One region of the Paenibacillus nuruki genome, then DNA from elsewhere that is predicted to be linked to it. Evidence: riboswitches for the same ligand, from Rfam matches in the RefSeq annotation. Region 1 holds a riboswitch; the other holds the start of a gene.

What was found. Region 1 has a riboswitch for glycine ahead of sdaAB (L-serine ammonia-lyase, iron-sulfur-dependent subunit beta). Riboswitches for the same ligand answer to the same signal wherever they lie in the genome.
Region 2: it holds a riboswitch for glycine, as region 1 does, so the genes downstream of both, gcvT (glycine cleavage system aminomethyltransferase GcvT) here and sdaAB (L-serine ammonia-lyase, iron-sulfur-dependent subunit beta) in region 1, are expected to answer to the same signal.

The regions. Positions count from the first base shown of each region.
Region 1 covers NZ_OY725677.1:675,705-684,145, forward strand. The annotation lists gene RCP16_RS03120 (sugar phosphate nucleotidyltransferase) at 1-494, shown strand, start outside; gene RCP16_RS03125 (PAS domain-containing sensor histidine kinase) at 527-3,322, shown strand; gene RCP16_RS03130 (SDR family oxidoreductase) at 3,449-4,240, shown strand; glycine riboswitch at 4,459-4,569, shown strand; glycine riboswitch at 4,573-4,651, shown strand; gene sdaAB (L-serine ammonia-lyase, iron-sulfur-dependent subunit beta) at 4,728-5,393, shown strand; gene sdaAA (L-serine ammonia-lyase, iron-sulfur-dependent, subunit alpha) at 5,420-6,313, shown strand; gene RCP16_RS03145 (DUF3863 domain-containing protein) at 6,638-8,441, shown strand, end outside.
Region 2 covers NZ_OY725677.1:501,782-510,222, reverse strand. The annotation lists gene RCP16_RS02375 (ABC transporter permease) at 1-439, opposite strand, end outside; gene RCP16_RS02370 (helix-turn-helix domain-containing protein) at 698-3,130, opposite strand; gene gcvH (glycine cleavage system protein GcvH) at 3,436-3,828, opposite strand; glycine riboswitch at 4,007-4,104, shown strand; gene gcvT (glycine cleavage system aminomethyltransferase GcvT) at 4,385-5,503, shown strand; gene gcvPA (aminomethyl-transferring glycine dehydrogenase subunit GcvPA) at 5,548-6,903, shown strand; gene gcvPB (aminomethyl-transferring glycine dehydrogenase subunit GcvPB) at 6,900-8,408, shown strand.

The DNA.
Region 1 (8,441 bases):
TATGGAATGTGCCAGGTATTATCGTGGTTGCCGGACCTGATGGCATATTAGTTACCGATCGGGAAGATGCAACAGGCATTAAAGATATGGTCGGGCAAGTAGAAATTGCCCCACGTTTTGAAGAACGATTCTGGGGAAAACAAACAATTCTTTCTCATCGTAAAGATGAAGGTGGACTTGAAACAGTGACTAAACGTGTAGTCATCACGTCAGGTAGATCGATTAGTTATCATGAACATAAGTTACGTAAAGAAGTATGGACTATTGTATCAGGTATAGGCAAGATTTGCCTTGATGGAGTCCTAACTATAGTATCTCCAGGTGATGTCATTGTCGTAGAGCCTGAGATAAGACATTATATTAGCGCTTCAGAAGGCGAACTGGAATTTATTGAGTCACAGATAGGGAAAGCTGTATCGGAGACTGACATTTTTAGATACGAATATCCTGGAGTGAATCCAGATATTTTGTTATCAGAAGGTCTTTCGGGTTAACCTGCTGTCCGTGGTAGAAAGGACCGTTAGTCATGAAATACAGAATACTTCTTTGGTTCCGATCGCCTTGGATTGGAACAATCATCTTAACGATCTTGGGCATAGCAGGTAATTATTTTAAATGGGATTTATCTTTAAATTTACGATTTGCACTTGGCAGCGCAGCACTTTTGATTATTTTTCGTCTCTACGGATTACGATTTGCTGTGCCTGCTTTACTCGCTATAAATATACCTTTTGGATTTGGCGGGTCTTATCTTTTCATGACCGGCTTGTTTGGCTTGGAAATTTTGTTTTTGTACTTTTATTTTAAGTGGTTTAATAAAGGTATTTTGTTTAAAGGCGATCTTTTATTCTGGGGATGTATCGGACTCCCTTTAGTATTCTTAATGTACCAGTACCGTCTTGATGAAATGGGAATCAAGATGATGACACTGGTTATTCTGGAACAAAGTTTTAACAGTATTATCAATTTATTGATCGCTTCGATTTTGTTAGAAAGTATTATAAGTCGTATCAAAATAGATATTAAGCCTACGTATACGATTTCGTTGGGGCGAATTATTTTTAAGTATTTAATTGCCTTTGTTATCTTTACGTCATTGCTATTATTAACCGTTAGCAGTCATCAGCAATTTCAAGATATTCGAGGATTGTATTCTTCGTATTTGGAACGTTCTTCTTATATTTATAAGCAAGATATTGAAGGTAGTTTTTCGGATATGCGTACAGTCAAACCGTTAATGAATCAATATAAAAAAAATTTCTATATTGATTCTGTTCTGGTTAGTCCGTTAGGTTCGTCCATGTACAGCACACTAGATAATAAGACAACAAAACAACTCGTTCAAGATGGAAGTTATGAATCGTTGATGATTAAAGAAACAGCAGACGGAGCAAGAATTTTTCATCATTTTCCGTTAAATCGGTTAACCCTGATCGAGAGATGGCAGGAGTCGTACTTTGTTATGGATATTCCACTAAATCATAATTATCGATTACTTTTAAAATTGACAGCGGCGTTTTATTTAGAACGTATTTATATATTTTATATTCAGAGTATTATTACGATTCTGATCGTTATTGGTATTGCGATTTTGTTAGCACGACCGATTAGTCGCAAAATTACCAAACCTTTACTGGAATTAGCCAAAGCGTCTAACAATATTCCACGTAAATTGGTTAAAGATACGCCTATTGATTGGCCTAACAGCAATATTTCCGAATTTCATGCATTGATCGAGAACTTCAAATTGGTATCGCTTGTGTTGGAGAATCAGTTTTTGCAAATTCAACGGGATAAAGAAAATCTAGAAATTCGTGTAGTCGAACGTACTTTTGATCTGGCTGAAAGTGAATCACAGAAAAGGGCTATTCTCAAATATGCGATTAACGGTATTATTTCAACCGATCATCAGATGAAGATTACAGAATTTAACCCTGCGGCAGAGCAGATGTTCAAGTACAGTCGTGAACAGGTCATTGGCAGGCCTTTATCAGATCTATTGGTTATCGACACAAGTCAGCAGGAAGACTCCAATCATTCTATTACAGCGATACGTTCGGATGATACGCCTTTTCAGGTGGAACTGACACGTAGTGAAATTTTGGCAGAAGAATCTTCTTTTCAGACTTTCTTTGTACATGATTTAACCCAGCAGGAAAAAGAACGTGCACAGCGCAATGAGCATGAACGTCAATTAGAAGCACTTAATGATCGCTTGCGAGAAGAGCAGGGTGTAGCTGAAAAGCAGAAAAGTATTACAGGGAATCTACTTGAATCGGTACAAGAAGGTATTGTGATGTGTGATTCAAAAGGAATCATTTCTTTTATCAATCCTACGATGTTATCGCTATTCAAAATCAAAGATTATACCGGCTACTCGGTACAGCAATTGTTACATCATATTGAAGATCAACTGATTGAAGGCACATCATCATGGATTGAAAAGTTAGAACAATTCTTAAATGGTGAACCTCATTGGAATCAAGGCGAGCTTGTATTGCTGAAAAATGAAAAGATTTTATCGCTTTATGTCACTCCAGTGACCGATACCGTACAACAGATTGAACATGGTGTTATTCTTGTTTTTCGGGATCGTACAGAAGAAGAACAGGTCAAACAAATGCAAAATGAGTTAATTAGTGTCGTTTCTCATGAATTGCGTACTCCTTTGTCAGCGATGATGGGATATATCGAAATGTTAATGATCTATCAGGATATGTCGATTGAGAAAAGACATACTTTTATAGAAACGATTCATCAAGAAGGGCAACGATTGTCTCATTTGTTAGATGATTTCCTCGATATTCAGCGCATCGAAGCAGATCATGCCGAATATCATATGACGTATATTCCTTTATATGAACTGTTACAAGGAATCTGTCATCAATGGAATCCAGATTCGAGAGATCGTATTATTCTTCATCATGAAGGGGTTGATGAAGTCTTTATTACCGGTGATCATCATCGTTTAATTCAAGTTTTTCAGAATCTAATCAGCAATGCGCTTAAATATTCATCTGCTGAATCGTTTGTTCATATTGTGATTGAAGAATTACCTCATCAGATTCGTGTATCTATAGAAGATTCAGGAATAGGTATTCCTGTTGAAGATCAAGCTCGTATTTTCCAAAAATTTTTCCGAGCAAGTTCTGCGTCTGAACATCAAATCAAAGGAACGGGGCTTGGATTATATATTACGCAACGAATTGTTAACGATCATAAGGGTGAATTAAGTTTTGTATCGAGACCGAATGAAGGTTCTGTCTTTTCTGTTCTTTTACCGAAGCCCAAAAAGAATGATTCTGCACATTCTATCGAATAATACGTTATCATCTGTTTCATTGTTCTGTCTGCTAGGGTACTTACAATAGGAAAACAGATAACGTTGTGAGTATCAAAAAACAGTTATCTAGTACAAACACATTCTGAAATATGGAGGCTTATCCACATGGCAGAAACAAAATTAGTAGGTAAAGTAGCAGCAGTAACAGGTGGCGGATCAGGAATAGGTAAAGCATCAGCGATACGATTTGCGGCAGAAGGTGCTGTTGTATATATGTTAGATCGTACGCCTGAAAATGCAGAAGAAACCAAAGCCGAAATTGAAAAAGCTGGCGGAAAAGCATATGTGATTGAGTGCGATATTTCCAAACCAGAAATGATTGAAAGTGCTATGAAACAAGTAGTGGCTGAAGCAGGTCAATTGGATATTGTATTTGCGAATGCAGGAATCAATGGTAGCAAATCCCCTATCGAAACATTAGAAATAGATGATTGGAATCAAACGGTAGAGATTAATTTACGAGGCACATTTGCAACTGTAAAATACGCTATCCCTCATTTGAAAGAAAAGGGCGGTAGTATTATTATTACAAGTTCAATCAATGGTAATCGTGTATTCTCTAATGTAGGATTCTCTGCATATGCTTCAACCAAAGCAGCGCAAGTAGCATTTATGAAAATGGCGGCGCTAGAACTTGCACGCTATAAAATCAGAGTTAATGCGGTCTGTCCGGGAGCGATCGATACCGAAATCGACGACAATACGTATCCAAGTGACGATCTAAAAGAAGTCGAAATTCCAATGGAATTCCCAGAAGGCGATCATCCGCTTAAAGGCGAACCTGGTAAAATCGAAGAAGTGGCTAATCTAGTGCTATTCTTGGCTTCTAGTGAAGCTTCACATGTAACCGGTACAGAGATATTTGTAGATGGCGCAGAATCGTTATTACGAGGATAGTTGTATCTACAAGTATAGATAGATAAATGATACTATGATAGTCCAATCAAAGTCCTTTTTCGAGCATATCGGGAAAGGACTTTGTTGTCTTTATGCACAAAAGTATCCTTTTTCAAATCAATCAATTGACAGTGTCAGGTATGCTGAATTAAGCTAAAGGTATCGAACGTATTCACGTGATTTAACTAATAACGAACCATTCAAATAAATAACTGCACATGAAGATAGAGGGAGAGTCTGTGGATGTATGTGATCCACCACCGAAGGAGCAAGTTAATCATTTGGCGATGATTGATTAATCTCTCAGGTACCCGAACCGCTATCGGATGCAACTCTGGAGAGAGCATACCAGCCACCCAAGGAGTACAACCGATACGATTCGGTCCAAACTCTCAGGTAACGAGGACAGAGGAATAAGCCACGCGCGGGCTATTCCCTGTCTTTTTTTGTGCGCGCATATTTTGGTGATAAGGGAGAAGAGGAATTTATGCGTTTTAAAAATGTATTCAATATTATAGGGCCGGCGATGGTAGGACCGTCTAGTTCACATACAGCAGGAGCAGCTCGCCTAGGAAGAGCGGCTCGTCATTTTTTAGGAGCATGCCCTGAGCATGTAAAGATTGTTTTGTATGGTTCGTTTGCAGAAACGTACTGGGGACATGGTACAGATCTAGCACTTGTCGGTGGTCTGCTTGATTATGATACCGATGATGATCGCTTACCAGATGCAGCAGAAGAAGCCGATCGTCAAGGGATAACGATTTCTTTTGATAAAGGCACAGGCAATTATCCGCATCCTAACTTTGTGCGAATTATTGTACAGCATGGAACAGAAACAGCTGAAGTAGCAGGTGCTTCGATCGGTGGCGGAAATATTGAGATTCATGAATTAAATGGATTCGATGTACGAGGCTCTGGTCAGTATCCGATGCTTGCTGTAGAACACACGGATAGTAAAGGTGTACTGGCTGATATTACACGTACACTTAGTGATGCGGAACTCAATATTGGATTTATGGATGTGGATCGCAAAGCTCGTAGTGGTGAAGCGATGACTGTTATCGAATTGGATACTGCGCCTGATCCGCATGTGTTGAATCGTATTTTACAATTGCCTTATGTAACTCGTGCGGCTGTTATAGACTTGAAGTAAATGAAAGACAAAGGAGAGTATAGAATATGCAATTTCGCACGTTAAAAGATATTGTTCGGTTATGTGAAGAACGTTCACTCACGATTGCGGAACTGATGATTGAAGAACAAGTAAAAGAAACAGGGGTTAGTGAACCTGAAGTGATCCAGCAGATGGCAGATTATTATCAAGTGATGAAAGAAGCAGTACACCGCGGAATTACAGAAGATACCGTTTCACGAAGCGGTCTAACGGGCGGAGATGCACGCCGTGTGCATGAGTATATGTTAAGTGGAGAAACTTCTTCAGGCAGTGATGCTACTCGTGCGATGGCGTATGCGCTAGCTGTATCTGAAGTCAATGCTTCGATGGGTCGTATTATTGCTACACCAACCGCCGGCTCATGTGGAATTATTCCTGGCGTATTTGTCAGTTCGCAAGAACGTTTTGGATGGGATGATGATCATATGGTTCTAGGACTATTTGCAGCAGGAGCGATCGGTTATGTGATTGCCAACAATTCTTCGATCTCAGGCGCAGAAGGTGGATGTCAGGCAGAAGTCGGTTCAGCAATTGGGATGGCAGCAGGAGCGATGGTCGAGATGCGTAACGGTACACCCGAGCAAGCTATGCATGCTGTAGGATTGGCTCTCAAAAATACATTGGGATTAATCTGTGATCCAGTCGCTGGACTTGTCGAAATTCCTTGTATTGTTCGTAATGGATTAGGTGCAGTGAATGCGTTAGCAGCGGCAGATATGGGACTTGCTGGAGTGCGTAGCGCTATTCCATCAGATGAGGTGGTCGATGTGATGTTACAAGTCGGACGTTCTATGCCAAGTGAGCATCGTGAGACGGCCCGCGGAGGATTAGCACAGACACCAACCGGACGCAAAATCACTGAAGAATTAAGACGCAGAAGACAAGAAAATAAAAATTAACTTCCTCACATGAACTATTTGAAGTGAAATGAAGAAAGTCGTTTATAATAAAACGACTTTTTTCGATTTTTCTTCAAACCTTTCCTTAATATTCCGATAAATTGTTGTATAATTCGATATATACGTAAATAAATTAGTAGTATAGTTGCTCAACTTTTACCCTAGATTAGATGTATTTACTTAATTAAATGAGTCTAAAGTATGAATTTAATTTCAAATTATAGGTTCATAAGATGTGTTTGGAGGTGAATACAACGTTATAGCTTGTTTGAAGTAGAACAGGTTATAACTAATTATATGATATCCAAAGCGGGGTCAACACATATGAAGCAATATATAGCTTGTTTGTTGATTGTATTGCTGTTCTGTACGAATGCCACCGATATATCAGCGATGAGCAAAGAAGCCTTTACAGATATTAGACAATCTTATGCTGTTGATGCTATTACGTCATTGTCAGCACAAGGAGTCATTACAGGCTATCAGGATGGCAGCTTTCAGCCGAGACGCTCTATTTCTAGACAAGAATGGGCAAGTGTATTTGTTAAAAGCTTAAATTGGACATCAGAACCTGGAACGGTACTCCCTTTTACCGATGTATCACCTTGGGCAGTTCCTTATGTTAGTGCTTTATATCAGTATGATATTACCAAAGGAATCAGTGCTACCGAATTCGGTGTAAAGCAACCGATTAGTCGTCAAGATGTCGCTGTCTGGTATGCTCGTTATCTTGGCTTGACTGATCAGCAACAGGTGACGAATGTATCGACATTTGAAGATCAAGCCGATATTTCAGATTATGCCAAATCTAGTGTGTGGTTAATGGAGCAATTAGGACTGATGCAAGGCAATGAGCAGCATCATTTTGCACCCAAGCAACCTGTACAACGTCAAGCGGCTATTTTGGTAGCCTATCGGGTACTGCAATCAGGAGATAACTTACAGGAGCGTGCACAGCAGTTGTTAGCCAGCCGCTCTACAGAGGTAACTCCACCTGTACTGACTCCCGAGCGTCCACCTGTAATAATAGAAAAAGATCATTCTGAACCAACGTCTGGATCAAATTCTGTAGATAGTACGCCTGAACTGACAGGTAGCCGGGCAAATCCTAAAGACAAAGACCATGATCGCAACAACCCTAGTCCTAATCCAGAAGTGCCTGTGCCACCCGTCGCACCTCCTGTGTTGCCTCCAGTGGAACCTTCATTTGTATTTGATCGGGTGAATATAGAAGCGCCTGTACTGTGGAATGATCCTGCAACATATAGTGCATATCGACTGTCGTTTTATTTCTGGTATCAGGGTCAGAAGATTGCTTTACCTGAACGAGTCTCATCCGATCTGACATACCAATTTGAAGATCCATTAAATATATTTGATACACAGGGCAAAATTATTCATCCTGAACATATTCCAGCCACAGGCGGATTAATTCCTGTTCAACTTCATATTGTCTCACCACAAGCGAAGCTTGATCTTAAGATCGAGACCATGATAATGGTGACAATCAAAGCACCACCAGTGACTCCACCTGTTGAAGAACCGGAATACAAGCCAGATTATGTGATTCGTTCTGTCTATCTGGACACATATACGTTAGATCAATCGGTATCGATTAAGCCAGATTCATGGCGTATCCGGTATGTGCTCCAAGATGTATATGGTCAACCGATTGCTTCTGAACATTTGCCAGCCGATCTTCATATTCGATTTGAAAATAATACGGGTATTATTGATGAGCAAGGACGGATTATCAATGTGCATAATATCCCACCGGTAGGTAGCACGATTCCTGTCCAAATCAGTGTGACATCACCTTCGACTAGCGTATATCTCCATAAAGAATTTGAGTTGAACGTAGTGGCTGGTGAGCGTAGAAAACAATATTTTGCAGTATCCGTGATGTTAGAAGGTGGATCAGGTTCATCAACTACCCTAGCTGAAATGCAACAGATGCGCAGTATGCTTGCTCAGATTGATCCGAATGTACATCTGACATGGGCAATCGATAATAATTTTGTTTTTCAAGAAAGCAATCGTCCTCAATTGCATCAAGTCTTACAGTATGTTGATCTGTATGGAGATGAAGTCGGTATTTTGTCTGGTTATCCGAACAATCACTATACGT
Region 2 (8,441 bases), 170 kb from region 1:
CGGTAATCGCAAAGATCAATTCGTTTAAAATACCACCTTCTGTGGTAAAAATCATATAAAATACACCAACAACGACAACCCATGAGACAAAATGCGGTACATAGATTAACGTCTGGACGAACCGCTTAAATCGTTCTGTCACCACTTCATTAAGCATCAACGATACAATAATGGGTAAAGGAAAAAAGAAGATAATATTGTACAGTGCTAAGATCAGCGTATTGCGAAATAACATCCAAAATTGCGGTTCACTGAAAAAGCGTTCAAAATGCTTGAATCCTACCCAATTGCTTTCCCAGATTCCTCGGTAAGGAACATAATCTTGAAACGCCATCACAATTCCATACATCGGTACATATTTAAAGACGACAAAATAAATAATTCCCGGCAATAACATAATGTACAACCAACGATTTTTGTAAAATTCTTTCCATGACATGTTTGCCTGACGTTCCTTTGTACGTATCCGTGTAGATGATTTGACCGATTTGGCTTCCATCCTTCACCCTCCTTGAAAGCGTTAACATTTTTATAGACTCATTGTCGCTTCCAGAAGAATAACAGGCTATCATCCAATTTTAGCTTTATATGTAAAAAAAGAAGCTAATCCTTACTGTATCAGGGTTTTAGCTTCTTTTTTGGGAACATAATAACCTTTTTTCAACCTCTATATATGCTGAATTCAACTCGTATTTACTCAAATCAACTTCCGACTTCGATGTTCTTCACGATATTTACCAGGAGTCGTTCCTACTATTTTACGAAAAATACGGATAAAGGCTGTCGTGTTACTGTAGCTTAATTTTTCTGCGATATCTGCAATTCGCCAGTCGGTTGTTTCTAACCATTTTTTCGCTTGATTCATTCGATATTCAGCTACATAATCACTAAACTTAATACCTGTTTCTTTTTTGAAAACACGACTTAAATACACTGGATGAAAGTTAAGCTGTTCTGCACACATTTCTAAGGACAAATCTTGTTCATATCGCTGTTGGATAATCTGGATCATCTGATCGGCAATATTGATATACTGTGACTCCGATTGGCTTTGTAAAAATTGCTGTAACGGCTCAAATAGTGCATGAGTGAACCAGTGTCTGATTTCTTCTACCGTCTGTAGTTCAAGCAAGCGATGCAGCGATGCTTTTTTACCTAAGACTCCATTAACAGTTCCACCTTTTTGCTGTACCATCTCATATACACGAGCAGCCAATTGGGTTAGCAATACTGGATAATCGCGGAAATGTATTTCTTTGTCCATAACATGACGAATATATTCATCGAAATACAGTGGAGTCTGCTCATAATCTCCATTTTGCAGCGATTGGATAATACGATCTTCTAACTGTTTGAGCTGAGTATAGACTGCTACTTCCATAGGCGTACTATGATCAATATCTTCAAAATGAATAATCAATTTGTTGCCCAGACTCATTCGTTGCTTGAGTGCTTCTAGTCCTTCTCCATAGGCATCAGGTGCTCCTTGATAATGTTCAAATGGACGGCTGATCCCGATACTGACTGACAACGATAAATAGTCTTGAATTTGAGTACGTACTCGCTCTGCTTGACTGTGATACCACGAAGTAGCATCTTCATTATCTGCGGGTTGGACCAGAATACTAACTTGAGATTGTTCGATCAATACCGGACTAAAGCGATGTTCTACCGAAATCAATTCAGACACCATATTATTAATAGCAAACAGTAACAGTTCTCGATCGGTTTCTTCATAGCGTGTTCCTTGTACCGTATCGATCTGTAATACCAATACCGCCATAGAACGAACCGATTCAGGAAATCCATAGATTAGACGGCGACGTTCAAATTCATTAGCAGGAATCTGCCCGCTGATCAACTTAATCACTGATAATTCTCGCAATTGCGGAACCTGTCCCCGAATCTGCTCTTCTAACTCACGCCCTGTTAAGCGCATCCGCTCTACTTGTTCTCCAATATAAGCAAATTCATCTCGTCTTTTCACTGGCTTATGTTGATCTCCAGCTAATCCTTTTCGGTGACCTAACCATAATCGTCTATACCCTGTAGCTGTGGATGGCTCTTCTGCCTTGAGCCGTCCGGTATAATCTACAGAGTCACTGGCACCTAATAACTGCATTAATTTAGACACAGGAGAATACATACGACGACTGCTGAGAAAAGCCAATAGTGCAGTTAACAATAACATCGCTACACAGACACTAATCGTTAATACTGCTATTTTTCTTGTCTGGGACGTAATCTGTCCTATAGATACGACAGACACATATACCCATCCGTTCAGTGTCGATGAAGAATAAGTCACTCCCACTTCTTCACCTTCACTTTTCCAATTAAAAAATCCTTGACGTTCTCCTTGATGAACATGAGCAAACACTTCATTTTGTAATCCAGGATATTGTGCACTCTGACCGTTATCTAGAAATTCTTGTTGGTATTGATCAAACACATATATTTGTCCCAGACGTGTACTGCTGGTGACCCAATTATCAATTTCATCATTGGCAATATCCAAGACTAACAGTCCACGTGGTTCACCGGTCGAAGGTAATAGTGGAATTTTGAACACCATACTGGTTACTTTTGTTTCCTTTTCAGGCGATCCTGAGTCCAATTCCTCTTCTGAGATCATATCTATATTTGACGTATATCCGTTATTCGCTATTGAAGTATCGGTTACCCAGAACATGCTATTTCGATTGTGTCGGTATGATCGAAGCACACTTTGATCTTCTGCATCAGATACTTGACTGAATGATGTTCCTGAGACTACCCAGTTATGCTCAAAGTTAATTAAACGTATCTGATCTAGCGATGTAATCGTTTGCAAATTATTAAATCCGGTCGTCAAATTACGTATTTTTTCAAAGTCTCCCGATTGCAAAGGTTGCTTCATCGTTTCCGTAACAAACGGCGAATTGACATATTGTACAGCAGACAACTGCAATGTTTTGAGTACTTGATCTACACGTAATTGAGTTTCATTTAATAATTGTGCATTACCATCTTGCACTTTCTGCTCGACATCACCTGCCGCCAACGTATAAGAAAATATCCCGATTACCAGTACAGGTAACGATCCCAATATCACCATAATCAGAAATAAACGATATAGATATTTAGACAACAATCTCCCCTCCAGAGGTAATCATCAATAAAATAGGTATGTTGTACATGTCGCAGTGTACATTCATTATTGGATCTATGTAAAAAAATTCTATTTTTTCTTTATTTAATCATTCTATCGTATTATGCAGATTCCTCCAACCTAAAATAAAAAAGAATGTCGTTATTGTGCACTTTAATTACCTGTATCAAAAATATACATAACAAAAAAGACTGATCCCCATCTAGGTTTTCAGTCTTGTTCTTGTTACAATACATATAAATAGATTTTATATCCTTCTTTTGTATAGATTGACAGTGTATGAGTTAGTCTTGGGCGTGTTCAGCATAAGCTTCTGCACTCAAAAGGCTTGATAATGCACTATCTAGGTCACCACTGACTTTAACTTCAACCATCCAGCCACGTCCGTAAGGATCAGAGTTCACCAGTTCAGGTTCTGTTTCCAGTTCAGGATTAAAATTAGTGATCGTACCTGTCACCGGACTAAAAAGATCAGATACTGTTTTGACCGATTCAATCGTGCCGATCACAGCTTCAGAAGCAACTTCTGCACCTGCTTGTGGCAATTCAACAAATACGATATCTCCTAGCTGATGTTGAGCAAAATCAGTAATACCGATACGAACCGTATCATCACTAATACGCTCTACCCATTCATGTTCTGCACTATACAGCAATTGATCTTTAATCTCACTCATTGTTCATTCCTCCGGTTCATGGTTGTAATGTCTTCATGCACACAAGCGTATAGCAAGGCAGATTATACTGTCAATACTCTTGACATTGCTTTTTGAATCAAGTATTAATATAATATACATACATTCACCACTGTTTCAATACTTAATGTTCGGAAATACATAACATCATATGTAGCGAATGAAAGTACAGGGAGAGACTGTTCAGAACCATGACAGCGCCGAAGGAGTAAGCCAGTAATGGTGAATCTCTCAGGTAAAAGGGACCTGTACCGGACGCAGCTCTGGAGAGAATTGGCATCATTCGGTCACCGACGAATATCCGAATGATAACAACCAATCACCCAAGGGGAAACTTGTTGCTTATAAGCTATTGAGCACAAGGTAACTCTCAGGTATCAAGGACAGGGAGAAAAAGAAATATTTCAGGTATAGCACCTGCTTATTTCCTTTTCTCTCTGTCTTTTTTGTTGAGCTTTTTCGGATGATTTTATTCTTTTTTCACAAAAAATGATATATGCGATTTTTCGCTACAAACTAATTCGATGAGGTGACGATCATGACAACAGAACTGAAGCGTACGCCGATTTTTCCTCTTTATGCTCAATCTGGTTCCCCACGCTGTATCGATTTTGGCGGTTGGGAATTGCCTGTTCAATTTACAGGAATTCAAAAAGAACATGAAGCGGTTCGTGAACAAGCTGGATTATTTGATGTTTCTCATATGGGTGAAGTGATCATTTCAGGTAAAGGTTCCCTTGCCTATTTACAACAATTATTAACTAACGATGCTTCTCGCTTGCAAGATGGACAAGCCCAATATACATTAATGTGCTATCCAACAGGTGGTGTAGTCGATGATCTATTGGTATATCGTCTGGGCGAAGAACATTATATGCTCGTGATCAATGCCTCGAATATTGATAAAGATATCGATTGGATGAAGCAGTCTTTGCCTGCCAATGTCACTCTTGAGAACATTTCAGAACAAACTGCTTTGATTGCTTTACAAGGTCCTCAAGCGGTTGCTATTTTACAAGCGGCTACACAAAGCGATCGTTATGCTGAACTGGCAGGATTTTCTTTTATCGAAAAAGCTGAGATTTTTGGCGTTCATGCGCTCATCTCTCGTACAGGTTACACCGGTGAAGACGGTTATGAACTATATGTATCTGCAACAGATGCTCCTCTCATCTGGGAAAAGCTATTGCAAGCAGGTGAACCGCTTGGCTTGATTCCTTGTGGACTGGGTGCACGGGATACGCTTCGCTTTGAAGCTCGTCTTCCTCTGTATGGTCAAGAGCTGTCGGCAGATATTTCTCCACTCGAAGCGGGACTTGGCTATTTTGTAAAGTTGGACAAAGAACATTTCACAGGCAAAGAGGCTCTAGTCGCGCAAAAAGAAAAAGGATTGTCTCGTAAATTAGTGGGTGTAGAAATGATCGACCGTGGTATTCCTCGCCCGCACTATCCTGTCTACCAGAACGGTCGACAAATCGGCGAAGTGACGACAGGAACTCAATCTCCTACACTTAAGCGTAATCTTGGACTTGCTTTAATTGAAGCTGACAGTGCTGCTCTAGGAACACCGATAGAACTTGAGATTCGCGGTAAAATGCTCAAAGCTGAAGTGGTGAAAGCACCTTTCTACAAACGAGCATCTTCTGTCACTAAATAAAATTACAAGGCGACTGATATGTTGCCCCAAAGGAGTCTACCTTTATGAAATCGCATCGTTATATTCCAATGACCCCACAGAATGAAGCAGAGATGTTAGAGGTTGTTGGTGCTTCTTCGATAGAGGATTTATTTACAGATATTCCGGCATCCCTTCGTTATCAAGGCACCATGCCCATGTCTGAAATGCTAGATGAATATACACTGACTCGTCATATGTCTAGTCTTGCAGGGCAAAATGCAGATACAGATCGGTACACTAGCTTTCTGGGTGCAGGATTGTATGATCACCATTTGCCATCTGTGATTAATCATGTAATTTCTCGTTCTGAATTTTATACAGCGTATACTCCATATCAACCAGAGATCAGTCAAGGTGAATTACAAGCGATCTTTGAATTTCAGTCCTATATCTGTGAACTGACAGGAATGGCTGTAGCCAATGCAAGTATGTATGATGGCGCAACAGCACTTGCCGAAGCAGCTTCCCTTGCAGCATCAGCTACAGGACGCAAAAAGATTATTGCTCTTTCTACGATCCATCCTGAATCACGCGGAGTCGTTCGCAGTTACGCTCGTGGTCTTAATCTGGATGTAGTTGAAGTGCCTTATGGCGATGGAGTCACAGATATTGGGGTGCTCACTGAAGCGATTGATGAGCAGACCGCTGTTGTGCTTGTCCAATCCCCTAATTTTTTCGGTGGTATTGAAGCGATTCAAGCAGTTGCTGATCTTGCTCATGCCCAAGGTGCTTTATTGGTAGTGAGTACGAATCCTATTTCACTGGGACTACTCGAATCTCCTGGTAAACTTGGAGCTGATATCGTTGTTGGTGATGCACAGCCGCTTGGCATTTCGATGTCGCTTGGTGGGCCAACTTGTGGATTCTTCGCTGTGGCTCAACCGCTTATGCGCCGTATGCCTGGACGAATTGTAGGTCAGACCAAAGATATTGATGGTAAACGTGGTTTTGTATTGACGTTGCAGACTCGTGAGCAACATATCCGTCGTGACAAAGCGACATCAAATATTTGTTCCAATCAGGCATTGCTTGCGCTGTGTGCATCGGTATATCTATCTGTCATGGGTAGACAAGGTATGGTGGATGTAGCTGATCTGAATGTGCAAAAAGCTCATTATGCTGCTCAAACTTTATCTTCTATCCCTAATGTCAAATTAGCATTCCAATCTCCTTTTTTCAATGAATTTGTACTAGCTTTACCGCAAGGCACTTCAGTCGCTGATGTTAATACTCAACTGTTAGCTAAAGGCATGATTGGTGGTTATGATCTAAGCCTATCTTATCCTGAATTGTCCGGTCACATCTTGTTCGCAGTCACAGAGAAACGTACCAAAGCAGAGATAGATCTATTGGCAACTGAACTGGAGGCAATCCTATGACAAACGAAACTGTAGTCCATGAGACCGTTACTTCTGTACAAGGCGCTGTTGTTACTGAAAAAGCTTTGATTTTTGAATTGAGTCAACCGGGTCGAATCGGTTATTCTTTACCAGATTGCGATGTTCCTCGTGTCGAAGTCTCTCAATTGATTCCACAAGAAATGCTTCGTAAAGAAGAACCTGCTTTACCTGAAGTATATGAAGTCGATGTGATTCGTCATTATACAGAATTGTCCCGTCGTAACTTTGGCGTAGATAATGGCTTCTATCCGCTGGGTTCTTGTACGATGAAATACAATCCTAAAGTCAATGAAGATGTAGCTCGTTATGCAGGGTTTGCGAAGATTCATCCTTATCAACCACAACAAAGTATTCAAGGAGCACTGGAACTGATGCATACTTTGCAAAATGACCTTGCTGCTCTAACAGGCATGGATGCCGTCACTCTTCAACCTGCTGCCGGTGCTCATGGAGAATGGACAGGTCTAATGATGATTCGTGCGTATCATGAAAAACGTGGCGAATACCGTACCAAAGTTATCGTACCCGATTCTTCTCACGGTACGAATCCTGCAAGTGCGACAGTGGCTGGTTTCCAAACGATCACGATTCCTTCAACTCCAGAAGGTCTAGTCGATCTAGATGCCCTTCGTGCGGCAGTTGGATCAGATACGGCTGCTCTGATGTTAACGAACCCGAATACACTGGGTCTTTTTGAAAAGCAAATCAGTGAAGTGGCTCAGATCGTTCATGAAGCTGGTGGATTGTTGTACTATGATGGTGCTAACTCCAATGCGATTATGGGGATTACACGTCCGGGTGATATGGGCTTTGATGTGGTTCATTTGAACTTACACAAAACAATGAGTACACCGCATGGTGGTGGCGGCCCGGGTGCAGGTCCTGTCGGCGTGAAAAGCAGATTGCTTCCTTTCTTACCTGAACCGGTTGTTGAAAAATTAGAAGACGGTACCTTTACTTTACGTAGTGGTTCTCCTGACTCGATCGGTCGTGTCAAAGCATACTATGGTAACTTTGGTATTCTTGTACGTGCGTATACGTATATTCGTAGTTATGGACCTGAAGGTCTGCGCCGAGTGTCTGAATGTGCCGTTCTGAATGCGAACTATATGATGCACCGTCTTAAAGATCATTATGAAATGCCATATACAAGCGTATGTAAGCATGAATTCGTGATGTCCGGTAAAGGGCTCAAGCAGTATGGTATTCGTACACTGGATGTTGCTAAGCGGTTACTGGATTTCGGGTACCATCCGCCTACAGTTTACTTCCCGCTAAATGTAGAAGAATGTATTATGATCGAACCTACAGAAACAGAAAGCAAAGAAACACTGGATGCTTTTATTGATACCATGATTCAGATCGCTGGTGAAGCGAAAGACAATCCAGAATTGCTACTAAATGCTCCTTATGGTACAGCAGTAAGACGCTTGGACGAAACAACAGCTGCTCGTAAGCCAGTATTAAACTGTGCTTGTAATTAAATAGCAACATACCAATCATCCCACCGACTTTTC